Regions from separate parts of the Streptomyces sp. NPDC043878 genome, predicted to be linked through region 2. Evidence: riboswitches for the same ligand, from Rfam matches in the RefSeq annotation. Region 2 holds a riboswitch; the other holds the start of a gene.
What was found. Region 2 has a riboswitch for glycine ahead of gcvP (aminomethyl-transferring glycine dehydrogenase). Riboswitches for the same ligand answer to the same signal wherever they lie in the genome.
Positions count from the first base shown of each region.

Region 1: it holds a riboswitch for glycine, as region 2 does, so the genes downstream of both, gcvT (glycine cleavage system aminomethyltransferase GcvT) here and gcvP (aminomethyl-transferring glycine dehydrogenase) in region 2, are expected to answer to the same signal.

Region 1 covers NZ_JBWKDW010000016.1:153,588-161,183, reverse strand. Annotated here, with positions in the region: gene AC07AZ_RS22960 (AfsR/SARP family transcriptional regulator) at 216-947, shown strand; gene AC07AZ_RS22955 (hypothetical protein) at 1,135-1,329, shown strand; gene AC07AZ_RS22950 (L-serine ammonia-lyase) at 1,821-3,188, opposite strand; gene glyA (serine hydroxymethyltransferase) at 3,299-4,597, opposite strand; gene gcvH (glycine cleavage system protein GcvH) at 4,612-4,989, opposite strand; gene gcvT (glycine cleavage system aminomethyltransferase GcvT) at 5,189-6,307, opposite strand; glycine riboswitch at 6,345-6,457, opposite strand; glycine riboswitch at 6,458-6,556, opposite strand; gene AC07AZ_RS22930 (AAA family ATPase) at 6,728-7,402, shown strand; gene AC07AZ_RS22925 (enhanced serine sensitivity protein SseB) at 7,472-7,596, shown strand, end outside.
Region 2 covers NZ_JBWKDW010000015.1:6,118-13,713, reverse strand. Annotated here, with positions in the region: gene gcvP (aminomethyl-transferring glycine dehydrogenase) at 1-2,539, opposite strand, end outside; glycine riboswitch at 2,718-2,812, opposite strand; gene AC07AZ_RS21250 (PRC-barrel domain-containing protein) at 2,927-3,298, shown strand; gene AC07AZ_RS21245 (DNA polymerase IV) at 3,220-4,722, opposite strand; gene AC07AZ_RS21240 (MerR family transcriptional regulator) at 4,809-5,453, opposite strand; gene AC07AZ_RS21235 (bifunctional nuclease family protein) at 5,715-6,188, opposite strand; gene ftsR (transcriptional regulator FtsR) at 6,272-7,009, opposite strand; gene AC07AZ_RS21225 (FHA domain-containing protein) at 7,053-7,596, opposite strand, start outside.

The sequences.
Region 1 (7,596 bases), on a different contig from region 2:
CCCCTCGTCTGACTCGCGGCCCGTCATCAGGACGCGTCGCTATTTCCCCGGATGGTCCTTGTTTCTCGTAAGGGGTAGGAGTGGAGCTCATGCGCAGAGCGTGGCAGGGCGGCGGAACGTCCCGTTCGGACGCCGACCCGGACGCGGGGGTCGATACCGGCCCCACTCAGCTGAATCTCTTAGGGCCGCTCGAGATCCTCGTGTCCGGTGCCACCGTGTCCCCGGGAGGGGCGAAACCGCAGATCCTCTTCGCCTACCTGTGTCTCCACGCCAACCGGCATGTCTCGGTCGACAACCTCATCGAGGCCGTCTGGGGGGAGGCGCCACCCTCGAGCGCCAAGAAGAACATTCAACTGTACGTGAGCCGTCTGCGCCGGCAGTTCGCCTACGCGACCGGCGTCCGTCTGATCACGACCAGCGATGGGTACCAGCTCACAGCCGAGTCCGATCAGGTCGACCTGGATCGGTGCCAGCAACTGTGGCAGCTCGGCCAGGAAAGCCTCCACAACGGTGCGCCCAAGGAGGCCGGCAGGCTGCTGCGTGAGGCGATCCGGTTGTGGCGGGGCAAGCCTCTGAGTGGCCTCACCCACACTCTGGTCATGCAGGCCGAGGCCGCCAGGCTGGAACAGTTCCGGCTCGGACTGCTGATGAAGTACTTCCAGGCGCAGCTAGCGGACGGCCAGCACTTCGAGATAATCCCCGAACTCCTCGCCACGGTCGCTGATTACCCGCACCAGGAACGACTGCGCGCGGATCTCATGATGGCCCTGTGGCGGTCCGGCCAACGCCACGCCGCGCTGGCCACCTATCGCGAGGCGTACCAACTGCTGGCCGACGACCTGGGAATCTTCCCCGGACGGCAGTTGCATGCGCTGCACCAGGCGATCCTGGCCGACGACGCGGAGATCATGGGTGGCTTGACGACGGACCGGAGCGTCGCTCCATGACGTCGTTCACGGCCCGCGGGAAGGCGCTCTCGTCGCGGAGGCGGTCGTCGCGGAATTGGGCACAGCAACCACCGATTCACCGCCCGACCTGCACATTGATCACCTGTTGATCACGGTCTGCCAGCATGGCCAATCGCGGCGGGCCCCGTGGCACGCGGCGCAGAACTCACCAGAACGGATACATGAAGTGAAGCGATACAAATCCGGCGCTCCGCTGCGTCGGTCTCTCCTGGTCGCCGTCCTGGCGCTGCCGTTCATCCTGGCCGTCGTCATCGGCGGTTCCCCCGTCAGCGCTGTGGCGGGCCATCCGTCATCCGGCACGGTGAAGCACCACGACTGGGCGGCCGACGACCCGACGAGGTGGAACGGCACGGGGTCGTGACTCCCCTGGCCCACCTCGTGACCGGCCGGCGACAGGCGGTCGGCGCGGGCGATCGCCAGGTCACGTCCGCTGAAGTGGTGTATCGACGGCCACTCGGTGATCTCGTTTTGAGGCTGTGCGGTCCTACCTTGGTCGCGGGTTGGACCGGCCGTCGTAAGGTCCGGAGACCCAGAGGCACCGGGTAGGGCTTCTCTGCGGCTGCCCTCGATGGTTCCACTCACCTGGCCACCCGGCGTCTCACGACGACTCGGCCGCTGATCAGGAGCTGCGAACGCCTTCGAGCGGATCGCTGAGCAGGACCACGCCGGCGAGGTCGTCCGGGAGAACAGCACATAGAACGACCGGAGGAACTGGTGGCCCGGATCTGGGCGGGTACGGACATCGGCAAGACTCATCACCGTTGCGTGGCATACCTGGCGTCGGCCCGCTGCCGGCGCCGAGTTCCTTGCGGCCACCGCCGGCGACATGAGCCGCTACGGCAGCCCATCCGCTCAGCACTCGATGATGTTCACAGCCAGCCCGCCCCGGGCCGTCTCCTTGTACTTGACGCTCATGTCCGCGCCGGTCTCCTTCATCGTCTTGATGACCTTGTCCAGGGACACCAGGTGCGAGCCGTCGCCGCGCATCGCCATGCGGGCCGCCGTGACCGCCTTCACCGCGGCCATGCCGTTGCGCTCGATGCACGGGATCTGGACCAGACCGCCGACGGGGTCGCAGGTCAGGCCGAGGTTGTGCTCCATGCCGATCTCGGCCGCGTTCTCGACCTGTTCGGGGCTGCCGCCGAGGACCTCGGCGAAGGCGCCGGCCGCCATCGAGCAGGCCGAGCCGACCTCGCCCTGGCAGCCGACCTCGGCGCCCGAGATGGAGGCGTTCTCCTTGAACAGCATGCCGATCGCGCCGGCCGCGAGCAGGAAGCGGACCACGCCGTCCTCGTCGGCGCCGGGCACGAAGTTGATGTAGTAGTGCAGGACCGCCGGGATGATGCCGGCCGCGCCGTTGGTCGGGGCGGTCACCACCCGGCCGCCGGCCGCGTTCTCCTCGTTGACCGCCATCGCGTAGAGCGTGATCCACTCCATGGCGTGCGCGAGCGGGTCGCCCTCCGCGCGGAGCTGGCGCGCCGACATCGCGGCCCGGCGGCGCACCCGCAGCCCGCCCGGCAGGATGCCCTCGCGGGACATGCCGCGCGCCACACACGCCTGCATGACCCGCCAGATCTCCAGGAGACCGGTGCGGATCTCGTCCTCCGTGCGCCAGGCCCGCTCGTTCTCCAGCATCAGCGCGGAGATCGACAGACCCGTCTCCTGCGTCAGGCGCAGCAGCTCGTCGCCCGTGCGGAAGGGGTACTTGAGGACGGTGTCGTCCAGCTTGATGCGGTCGGCGCCGACCGCGTCCTCGTCGACGACGAAGCCGCCGCCCACCGAGTAGTACGTCTTGGACAGCAGCTCCGCCCCCGAGGCGTCGTACGCCCACAGGGTCATGCCGTTCGCGTGGTAGGGCAGGGTCTTACGGCGGTGCAGGACGAGGTCGTCGTCGAAGGAGAAGGGGATCTCGTGCTCGTCCAGGAGGCGGAGGCGGCCGTCCTGCCTGATCCGCTCGACCCGTTCGTCCGCGCCCTCCACGTCCACCGTCCGCGGGGAGGCGCCCTCCAGGCCGAGCAGCACCGCCTTGGGGGTGCCGTGGCCGTGGCCGGTCGCGCCGAGGGAGCCGTACAGCTCGGCGCGGGCCGAGGCGACGGAGCCCAGCAGGTCCTCGTTGCGCAGTCGGAGGGCGAACAAGCGCGCCGCCCGCATCGGGCCGACCGTGTGGGAGCTGGACGGGCCGATGCCGATCGAGAACAGGTCGAAGACCGAGATGGCCACGGTGACTCCTCAAAACGGGGGTGGAACATGGGGCGGGGCACCGCGCGCGCCGCAGCAGCATGTGCTTCCAGTGTGCGCGGTGCCCCGAACAAACGGGACTGGCTGCCCGACTAACGGGACTGGCTGCCCAGCGTGGGATACAGCGGGTGCTTCTCGGCCAGGGCCGTCACCCGGGTCTTCAGGGCTGCCACGTCGGCCTCCCCGAAGGAGGCGGGCGCCTTGAGGGTCTCCGCGATGATGTCCGCGACCTCCGCGAAGTCCTCGGCCGTGAAGCCGCGGGTGGCGAGGGCCGGCGTGCCGATGCGCAGACCGGAGGTCACCATCGGCGGCCGCGGGTCGTTCGGGACGGCGTTGCGGTTGACGGTGATGCCCACCTCGTGGAGGCGGTCCTCGGCCTGCCGGCCGTCCAGCTCGGACTCGCGCAGGTCGACCAGGATCAGGTGCACGTCGGTGCCGCCGGACAGCACGTTCACGCCGGCCTCGCGGGCGTCCGGAGCCGTCAGGCGCTCGGCCAGCAGCCGCGCGCCCTCCACCGTACGCCGCTGGCGCTCCTTGAACTCCTCGCTCGCCGCGACCTTGAAGGACACCGCCTTCGCCGCGATCACGTGCTCCAGGGGACCGCCCTGGAAGCCGGGGAAGACCGACGAGTTGAGCTTCTTGGCGAAGTCCTGCTTCGCCAGGATGATGCCGCCGCGCGGGCCGCCCAGCGTCTTGTGGGTGGTGGAGGTGACGACGTCCGCGTACTCCACCGGGTTCGGGTGGAGTCCGGCCGCGACCAGGCCCGCGAAGTGCGCCATGTCGACCCACAGATAGGCGCCGACCTCGTCCGCGATCCGGCGGAACTCCGCGAAGTCCAGCTGCCGCGGATACGCCGACCAGCCGGCGATGATCACCTTCGGGCGGTGCTCCTTGGCGAGCTGCTCGACCTCGGCCATGTCGACCAGGCCGGAGTCCTCCACGTGGTAGGCGACCACGTTGAACTGCTTGCCGGAGAAGTTCAGCCGCATCCCGTGGGTCAGGTGGCCGCCGTGCGCCAGGTCCAGGCCGAGGATGGTGTCGCCGGGCTGGGCCAGCGCGAACAGGGCGGCCTGGTTGGCGGAGGCACCCGAGTGCGGCTGCACGTTGGCGTACTCGGCGCCGAACAGCTCCTTGACCCGGTCGATCGCGATCTGCTCGGCGACGTCGACGTGCTCGCAGCCGCCGTAGTAGCGGCGGCCCGGGTAGCCCTCGGCGTACTTGTTGGTGAGGACCGAGCCCTGCGCCTCCATGACCGCCACCGGGGCGAAGTTCTCCGAGGCGATCATCTCGAGCGTGGACTGCTGGCGCCGCAGTTCGGCGTCGACCGCGGCGGCGATCTCCGGGTCGAGCTCGTGCAGCGGCGTGTTCAGGTGCGACGTGTGATCGGACATGGGGCTACGACTCCTCAGCCGGCGGAAAAGGCGGTGTACTCGTCGGCGGAGAGCAGGTCGGCCGGCTCGTCCGTCACGCGTACCTTGAACAGCCACCCGCCCTCGAAGGGAGCGGAGTTCACCAGCGACGGGTCGTTGACGACGTCCTCGTTGACCTCGGTGACCTCGCCGGACACCGGGGAGTACAGGTCGCTGACCGACTTGGTCGACTCCAGCTCGCCGATGGTCTCGCCCGCGGTCACGGTGGCACCGGCGTCCGGGAGCTGGACGAAGACCACGTCGCCGAGCGCGTTGGCCGCGTGCTCGGTGATGCCGACCGTCGCGACGCCGTCCGCGGCGGCCGACAGCCACTCGTGCTCTTTGCTGTAGCGCAGCTGCTGGGGGTTGCTCATGGCCTGAATTCTCCTGTACGCGGGGGAGTGCTGGTGAATGGGAAGGGGGGTGAACACGCGTGAGCAGGCACGATGTGCCCGACATCACGTGCGGACGGCTGCGGCCGTGCGGATGGCGGCCGCGACGGTCACGGCCGGGACGGTGACGGCCGTGCCGAGGCCGACGGTGTCACGTCCGCCGGCCGGTGGGACGACAGTGTCACTTCCGCCGCTTGTAGAACGGCAGAGCCACGACCTCGTAGGGCTCGTGGGTGCCCCGGATGTCCACGCCGACCCCGGGTGAACCCGGCCGCGCGTGCGCCGCGTCGACGTACGCCATCGCGATCGGCCGGCCGAGCGTGGGGGAGGGGGCGCCGGAGGTGACCTCGCCGATCACCTCGCCGCCGGCGACCACGGGGTACCCGGCGCGCGGGACGCGGCGGCCCTCGGCGACCAGGCCGACCAGGACGCGCGGCGGGGTTCCGGCCGAACGCTCGGCGGCCTCGCTCAGCGCCTCGCGCCCCACGAAGTCGCCCTCCTTCTCGAACTTCACCACCCGGCCGAGCCCGGCGTCGAAGGGGGTGAGCGAGGTCGACAGCTCGTGCCCGTACAGCGGCATGCCCGCCTCCAGGCGCAGCGTGTCCCGGCAGGACAGGCCGCAGGGGACCAGGCCGGCGCCCTCGCCGGCCCTGGTCAGCGCCTGCCACAGCTCGACGGCGTGCTCCGGCTTCACGAACAGCTCGAAGCCGTCCTCACCGGTGTATCCGGTGCGCGCGATCAGCGCGGGGACGCCGGCGACGGTGCCGGGCAGGCCCGCGTAGTACTTCAGGCCGTCCAGGTCGGCGTCGGTGAGCGACTTCAGGATGCCGGGGGACTCGGGGCCCTGCACGGCGAGCAGCGCGTAGCCGTCGCGGTCGTCGCGTACCTCGGCGTCGAAGCCCGCGGCCCGCTCCACCAGGGCGTCCAGGACCACCTGGGCGTTGGAGGCGTTGGCGACGACCATGTACTCCCGCTCCTGGAGCCGGTACACGATCAGGTCGTCGAGGATGCCGCCGTCCGGCCGGCAGATCATGGTGTAGCGGGCGCGGCCCACGCCGATCGTGCCCATGTTGCCGACCAGGGCGAAGTCCAGCAGGGCCACGGCCTCCGGGCCGGTGACGGTGATCTCACCCATGTGCGAGAGGTCGAAGAGACCGGCCCGGGTGCGTACGGCGTTGTGTTCGTCGCGCTCGGAGCCGTAGCGCAGCGGCATGTCCCAGCCGGCGAAGTCGGTCATCGTCGCGCCCAGCGAACGGTGCAGGGCGTCGAGCGCGGTATGACGGGGTGCGGTACTGCTCATCGGTCGGTCGTCTCCCAGGGCATGACGGCGAGGTCGTTCCTCCCCATCTGTCATCGGAACCTGAGAGGTTCGCCATGACCCGCGAAACGGTCGTCATGGTTTGCACCTTGGGTGGAGCCACTGTCGCAGCGGCCCGCTTTTCAGATGTGCCTCGCCCGCGCGGTAACGGGGCCTGAGAGATTCAAGGGAGGGACTTGCTCCTTCGGCGCCCCGGCGACGTGCTGCCGAGGACTCTCCCGCGCGGATTCAAGCGGCCGGTATGCAGTTGGCGCGGCCATCATTGCACGGCTCACCCGAACCTGGCAGACCACCTCTGTGACCGGCTTGTGGCAGGAAGCGCACGAAAACGCGAGACACCGCGCATTGCCTTCTCTTTACACTTGGCGGGGAGGGTACTCGTGCCCACCCCAGGGGAGGACGATCACGGTGAAGAGGACCACTGCGTACGCCGCGACCTCGGCCGTCGCGCTGCCCGAGCAGCCTTCGGCCCCGGCCCGCGGGGCGTGCGGGGCACGCCCGGCACCCGTCCTGCGCGACCTGCGCGAGCGCGGCGGCCACAGCCCGCACGCCCTCCTCTTCGGACCCCGCGACCTCGTCGTGATCACCGGGCTGCCCGGCAGCGGCAAGTCCACGCTCATGCGGCGTACCGTGCGCGGCCTGCGCGTCGACTCCCAGGACACCCGCGACCGCTGGGACTCCCGGACGCCGCGCCTGCTGCCGTACGCCCTCTACCGGCCGCTCGTACGGCTGGCCCACTACGCCGGGCTGCGCCGCGCCCTGCGCACCGGCGAGGGCGTCGTCGTGCACGACTGCGGCACGCAGGCGTGGGTGCGCGGCTGGCTGGCCCGCGCGGCCCGCCGCCGGGGCGGCACCCTCCATCTGCTGGTGCTCGACGTCCCGCCCGAGACCGCGCGGGCCGGCCAGCGCGAGCGCGGCCGGGGCGTCTCCCGCTACGCCTTCCTGCGCCACCGCACGGCGGCCGGCCGGCTGCTGCGCTCGGCGGAGCGGGGCGACCTGCCCGACGGCTGCGGTTCGGCGGTCCTGCTGGACCGCGACGCGGTGGACGTGCTCGGCCGGATCGGTTTCACCGGCTGACCCGGCGCGGGGCGCCACCCGATAGCCTTTCCAGCCAACCAGTGGTTCTCGGCAGGCGGTCAGACACAGATGGACTTCCCGGCGGACTTTCCCGCGAACTTCCCGGCGCAGGCACACCCCCATCCGCACGGCGGATGGCCCGGCAACGAGCTGGAGGAGGTGCTCTCCGCCGCCCTCGGCATGCCCGCGGCCGG
Region 2 (7,596 bases):
TCGGCGCGTGGAAACCGTAGTCGATCAGCCGCTTGGCCACGTCGTCGACGCTGACGCCGGTCGCCTTGGTCAGCGGGCGCAGGTCGATGATGCACTCGTGCGCGACCAGACCGCCGGGACCGGTGTAGAGCACCGGGTAGTGCGGTTCCAGCCGCTTGGCGATGTAGTTGGCACTGAGCACGGCCACCTGCGTGGCCCGCTTCAGCCCCTCGCCGCCCATGAGCCGGACGTACGCCCACGAGATCGGCAGGATGCCCGCCGAGCCCCACGGGGCGGCGGAGATCGGGCCGACACCGGTCTCCGGGCCGGCGGCCGGCTGGAGCGGGTGGTTGGGCAGGTACGGCGCCAGGTGGGAGCGCACCCCGACCGGGCCGACGCCCGGACCGCCGCCGCCGTGCGGGATGCAGAACGTCTTGTGCAGGTTGAGGTGCGAGACGTCACCACCGAAGTGCCCCGGCTTGGCCAGCCCCACCAGCGCGTTGAGGTTGGCGCCGTCGACGTAGACCTGCCCGCCCGCCTCGTGCACCTGGGCGCAGATGTCGGCGACGTGCTCCTCGAACACGCCGTGCGTCGACGGATAGGTGATCATCAGCACCGACAGCTCGTCGCGGTACTGCTCGATCTTCGCCCGCAGATCCGCCACGTCGATCTCGCCGTCCTCGGCGGTCCTCACGACGACGACCTTCATACCGGCCATCACGGCGCTCGCGGCGTTCGTGCCGTGCGCGGAGGACGGGATGAGGCAGACGGTGCGCTGCTCGTCGCCGTTGGCGCGGTGGTATCCGCGTACGGCGAGCAGCCCGGCCAGCTCGCCCTGCGAGCCGGCGTTGGGCTGGAGCGACACGTTGTCGTAGCCGGTGACCTCGGCGAGCCGCTGCTCCAGCTCACGGATGAGGGTCAGGTAGCCCTCCGCCTGCTCGACCGGCGCGAACGGGTGCAGCTGGCCGAACTCGGGCCAGGTGACGGGCTCCATCTCGGTGGTCGCGTTGAGCTTCATGGTGCAGGAGCCCAGCGGGATCATGCCGCGGTCGAGCGCGTAGTCCCGGTCGGCGAGCCGGCGCAGGTAGCGGAGCATCGCCGTCTCGGAACGGTGCTCGTGGAAGACGGGGTGGGTGAGGTAGTCGTCGGTGCGCAGCAGCGCGTCCGGCAGGACGTCCCCCGTCGCCGCGTCCAGCGCCTCGATGTCGCCGTCGACCCCGAACGCGCTCCACACCGCGCCGACCTGGGCCCGCGCGGTGGTCTCGTCGCAGGTGACCGACACGTGGTCGGCGTCCACGAGGTGCAGGTTGACGCCGTGGTCGCGGGCGGCGGAGACGACCTGCGCGGCGCGGCCCGGCACCCGGGCGGTGACGGTGTCGAAGTAGTTGCCGTGCACGAGCTCGACCCCGCCGGCCTCCAGGCCCGCGGCGAGGATCGCAGCGTAGCGGTGCGTGCGCCGCGCGATGCCCCTGAGTCCCTCGGGTCCGTGGTAGACGGCGTACATGCCGGCCATCACGGCGAGCAGCACCTGGGCGGTGCAGATGTTGCTCGTGGCCTTCTCGCGGCGGATGTGCTGCTCACGCGTCTGCAGGGCGAGCCGATAGGCCTTGTGCCCGTCGGCGTCGACGGAGACGCCCACGAGCCGGCCGGGCAGGCTGCGCGCGAAGCTCTCGCGCACCGCCATGTAGCCGGCGTGCGGCCCGCCGAAGCCCATCGGCACACCGAAGCGCTGCGTGGTGCCGACCGCGATGTCCGCGCCGAGCTCACCGGGCGACCTCAGCAGGGTGAGGGCGAGCAGGTCGGCCGCCACGGTGACGAGCGCGCCGAGCTCGTGCGCCTGGTCGATGACCGGCTTGATGTCCCGTACGGCGCCGGAGGCGCCCGGGTACTGCAGCAGCACACCGTTGATCTCACGCTCGGCGATCCCGGCCGGGATGCCCTCGCTCAGGTCGGCGACGACCACCTCGACGCCGGCCGGTTCGGCACGGGTCTGGATCACGGCGATGGTCTGGGGCAGGGCGTCCGCGTCGACCAGGAACAGGCCCTTCTTGTTGCGGCCCATGCGCCGGGACAGCGCCACCGCCTCGGCGGCCGCGGTGCCCTCGTCGAGCAGCGAGGCGCCGGAGGTGGGCAGCCCGGTCAGCTCGGCGACCATGGTCTGGAAGTTCAGCAGGGCCTCGAGCCGCCCCTGGGAGATCTCCGGCTGGTAGGGCGTGTAGGCCGTGTACCAGGCCGGGTTCTCCATGACGTTGCGCAGGATCACCGGCGGCGTGAAGGTCCCGTGGTACCCGAGCCCGATCATCGGGGCCAGGACCTGGTTGCGATCGGCCAGCGCACGCAGCTCCGCCAGCACCTCGGCCTCGGTCCGGGCACCCGGCAGGTCCAGCGCGTCGGCGTTCTTGATCACATCCGGGACCGCGGCGGCCGTGAGCTCGTCGAGGGAGCCGTAGCCGACCTGGGCGAGCATCTTGGCGCGGGCCTCGTGGTCGGGGCCGATGTGGCGCTGCTCGAAGGGGATTCCCTGTTCGAGCTCGGAGAGCGGAATACGATGGGCGGTCATTGCGGAGGCCTCCTGGTCTGACGCGACCTTCGAGGGGTACCCCGGCGCGGGTACCCCGACGGCCTCCCCCTCTGTCATCTCGACCTGAGAGCTTCACCGGGGCGCCCGAGGGCACTCCCGGCTTTCACCGTCGGTGAGAACGGAAGCCGTCGGCCTCCGCCCTGCTTTCCAGAGTGACCTCGTCCGTGCGGTACGTGGGCCTGAGAGATTCCGGGGAGGATTTGCTCCTTCGGCGCCTCCATGGTCTCTGGAGGACTCTCCCGCACGGGGTCAGCAGCCGCCTGCCAGCCTACCAGCGAGGTCAACGCCCGAACTTTCGAGTGGCCCCCTCGTTGAAAGTGCTCTTTCGTAGTGCTTACGGATGAGTTGCGACCACATGGAGGGACCGTGCAGACCGACATCGATCCGCGCCACCTGATCGGCCGCAAGGCGTTCGACCGCGACGGGACCAAGATCGGCACGATCGACGAGGTGTACCTCGACGACGCGACCGGCGTCCCGGAGTGGGCAGCCATACGGACCGGCCTGTTCAGCAGGGACGCGTTCGTGCCCCTGGAGCCCAGCAGGCTGATCGAGGGCACCCTGCACGTCCCCTTCGAACGCGCCCTGATCAAGGACGCCCCCGACTTCGGCGTCGGGCGCCACCTCTCGCCGGAACAGGAACTCCAGCTCTACCACCACTACGGCCTGGACGTGGCCGCGCCTCCGGCGTTCCCCGACCGCGACTTCGGCAAGCTCGCGGGCTCCGACGACTCCTGAGACACCTCGGCCCCCGGCCCGCCGGGTCTTCGCGACCCGACCGCCGGCCCGACCGGCGCGGCCGGCACAGGCCGTGCTGACGCGGCAGGCGGCACGGACCGCACGAGCGGCAGCGGGTCCGCCGGCTCCAGCTCCGGGTCGTCGGTCCGGAAGGTCCGCACCCGCCCGGGCTCCGAGTCGGGCGTCTCGAACCGCACGGTGACCCGCCCCAGTCCGCTGCCCTGCACCCATCCGTGTCCGTACCCGGCGTGCCGTACGTCGTGGCCCGCGGGCCACCGTCGTTCAGCCGGCGCCCGCTCCTCCTCGGCCGGCCGGTCCTCGCCCTCCTCCGCCGGATCGTCCGTCAGCGCTCCCGCCGCCTGCGCGAACAGGTCCTCCTGCGTGTAGTCGGCGAGCCCGGAGACCCCCACGCCCAGCAGCCGGACCCCGCCCGTGGTGTCCACCGAGTCCAGCAGCCGGGCCGCCGCCTCCCGGACGACCGCCGGGTCGTCGGTGGGCCCGCGCAGGGTCTCCGACCGGGTCAAGGTGGAGAAGTCGTACCGGCGCACCTTCAGCACGATCGTCCGCCCCGACAGCCCTGCCTCCCGCAGCCGCCGCACGCAGCGGTCCGCCAGCCGCCGCACCTCAAGGCCCACCCGGGTCCGGTCGTGGATGTCCACGTCGTAGGTGTCCTCCACGGACACCGACTTCGTCTCCCGCTCGGCCACCACCGGCCGCTCGTCGTGCGCCAGCGCCATGGCGTACAACGCGTGCCCGTGGGACCTGCCCAGCAGACGCACGAGTTCGTCCTCACCCGCCTCGGCGATCTCGGCGACCGTGGTGATCCCGGCCCGCCGCAGGTGATCACCCGTCGCGGGACCGACCCCCGGCAGCGTCCGCACCGGCAGCGGGCCCAGCAGGGACCGCTCGGTGCCCGGCTCGATCACCACCAGCCCGTCCGGCTTGGCCTGCTCGGAGGCGATCTTCGCGAGCATCTTGCAGGCCGCGAGCCCCACCGATCCGGTGAGCCCGGTGAAGGCCCGTATGTCCGCGCGCAGCCGCACCCCCACCAGCCGCGCCGACGCCTCGTCCCAGGCCGCTCCCCCGGCTTCCAGGTCCACGAACGCCTCGTCCAGGCTGAGCGGCTCCACCAGCGGCGACAGGGCGCGCAGGAGCCCCATCACCTGCTCGCTGATCAACCGGTAGAACCCGAACCGCGGCACGAGGTAGGCGGCGTTCGGGGCGAGCCGCCGCGCCTGGGCCATGGGCATCGCCGAATGGACACCGAACACCCGCGCCTCGTACGACGCGGTCGCCACCACCCCGCGCGGCCCCAGCCCGCCGACCACGACGGCCTTCCCGCGCAGGCTCGGCTTGGACGCCTGCTCCGCCGAGGCGAAGAAGGCATCCATGTCGAGATGCAGGATCGTGGGCGTGGTTCTCACAACTCCGATGCTGCCCTACGCCACTGACAATGCCGACTCACCAGGGTCCCGGGGAGCGTGACGCGGCCCGAACGAGCGGGGCGCGGTCAGACGGCCCGGTTGCGCCGCCGCGCCAACTCGTCCGCCGGGTTGTGTCCCAGCAGGGTCTCGCCGGTGTCGACCCGCTCGCCGTGCAGCTGGGAGAGAGCGCTGTCCACATCCCGCCACACCACGCCGACCGCGATACCGAACACGCCCTGTCCGCCCTGGAGCAGCGCGTGCACCTCGTCGGGCGAGGTGCACTCGTAGACCGAGGCGCCGTCGCTCATCAGGGTCATGCGCTCCAGGTCGCTGAAGCCCCGCTCCCTGAGGTGCTGGACCGCGGTGCGGATGTTCTGCAGGGACACCCCGGTGTCGAGAAAGCGCTTGACGACCTTCAGGACCACGACGTCCCGGAAGCTGTACAGCCGCTGTGTCCCCGACCCGTGTGCGGGCCGCACGCTCGGCTCGACGAGCCCGGTGCGCGCCCAGTAGTCCAGTTGCCGGTAGGTGATACCGGCGGCCGCGCAGGCCGTCGGGCCCCGGTAGCCGATCTCCTCGGACGCCATGGACGTCGCCCCTCCGCTGCTCGGCACCGCCGCCGGTCGCTGCGGAGCGTGATCGGCCGCGCTGCTGTGAAGCGGGTACGGACCGCTCGCTCCGAGACTGCGTCCGGGAGCACCCCCAGCCGTACCGTCGCCGCTGCTTCTCACGCCGACCTCCGTCCTTGACCTGCCTTCTCGACGGTAGGCAGTCACCAGGGGTGCGTCAACGATCGCCACACTCGGCACGCCGAGTGATAATCACCCTAGGAGTGGTTTCCCGCACCCCGCCGCGGGGAAAGGCTAGCCGAATGTGCCCGAAGCGGGCCGCAGGACGCTCTCACGCGCCGCTGGCAAATGCCGGCATTTGAGGCGATGTCCACCACGGCCCGAGCCGTGCACCGGTCCGTCTCGAACAGCCCGCCGCCGCACTCACTGGCTGCTGGTACCGAAGTCCTCGGGGGAGATCTGGTCGAGGAACTCGCGGAACTTCTCCACTTCGTCCTCCTGTTCGTCGGGGATGGCGATACCGGCGTCGTCGAGCACGCCGTCGCTCCCGTAGATCGGGGTACCCGTGCGCAGGGCCAGCGCTATGGCGTCCGACGGGCGCGCGCTCACCTCCACACCGCTCGCGAAGACCAGCTCCGCGTAGAAGACGCCGTCACGCAGGTCCGTGATGCGTACTTCCGTGAGCTCCTGGCCGACGGCCTCCAGCACGTCCTTGAACAGGTCGTGGGTCAGCGGTCGCGCGGGGGCCATGCCCTGCTGGGCGAAGGCGATGGCCGTCGCCTCCCCCGGTCCGATCCAGATGGGGAGGTAGCGGTCGCCTCCCACTTCACGCAGGAGCACGATCGGTTGGTTGGAGGGCATTTCGACCCGGACACCTACGACATCGAGCTCGTTCACACAGCAACCCTAGGCCGTGCCCGGGACGTTTGGGTAGTCGGGCCCGGAACGGGCGGTCGATCGGGCCTCCGCGCACCGCCCCGTCAGGGCAGCCGCACGCCGAGCGCGGTCTGGACCAGCGCCGAGTGGAGCTTCACCGCGAGTCCCGCCAGTTCCCGGGTGCGGGCCTCCGCGTGCACCCGGGTCTGCGGATTGCGATGACGCCGCAGTGGAGCCACCACCTGGTCCACGAGACCGGCCTCACGGTCCGCGGCGGCCTTCATCACCCGCAGGTGCCGCGGCTCGATCCCGAACCGGCCCAGCTCGGCGACCAGCGACGCCACCGTCACCGTCTCGGCGTCGTAGGTTCCGTCCGGCAGCGCTGCGATGAGTCCGTACGACTCCCACTCCTCGAGGTCCCGCTCCTCGATCCCGGCGGCGGCCAGCAGCTCGGCCCGCCCGATCCGGGCCGCGGTCGGCACGTCGGCCGGCTCCGGGACGGCCTCACCGTCCCGCTGACGGCCCACGGTCGGCAGCGGTACCGCTTCGCCGCGCCCCATCGCGTCCAGGTGCTCACGGATGACCTTGAGCGGCAGGTAGTGGTCTCGCTGCATGCGCAGTACGTGGCCGAGGCGTTCGACGTCCCCGGCGCTGAACTTGCGGTACCCCGACGGGGTCCGCCGCGGCTCGATGAGCCCCTCGGACTCCAGGAAACGGATCTTGGAGATGGTCACTTCGGGGAACTCGTCGCGCAGCACGTTCAGCACCGTGCCGATGCTCATCAGCCCGCTGTCCGCGGCGGCGGCGCCGTGCCCGGCACCGCCGCTCGGTGTTTGCAGCATGGACCTTCCCTGGGGATCCCCCCGGACGGAGCCCGGGAGAGGGTCAGTAGCCCCGCTGGCTCGCGTAGAACACCAGCCGGTACTTGCCGATCTGCACCTCGTCCCCGTTGGACAGAGCGACCTGGTCGATCCGTTCACGGTTGACGTAGGTGCCGTTCAGACTGCCCACGTCGGCCACCGTGAACGAACCGTCCGGACTGCGGCGGAACTCCACGTGCCGGCGGGAGACCGTCACGTCGTCCAGGAAGATGTCGCTCTGCGGGTGACGGCCGGCCGTGGTCAGCTCACCGTCCAGCAGGAAGCGGCTGCCCGAGTTGGGGCCGCGGCGCACCACCAGGAGCGCCGACCCGAGGGGCAGCGCGTCCACGGCGGCCTGGGCCTCCGGGGAGAGCATCGGCATCTGGGTCTGTCCGGTGACCTCCGCGTCGTACGCCTCGAGGCCCGAGATGGAGATCGTGGACGTGGTCTCCGAAGGACGCTCCGGAACCGCGCCGGCCCGCAGCGGCGCGCCGCAGTTGGAACAGAACCGGCTGTTCTCCGCGTTGCGGTTACCGCACCTCGTACACACCAGGGCCGACATCGACGGA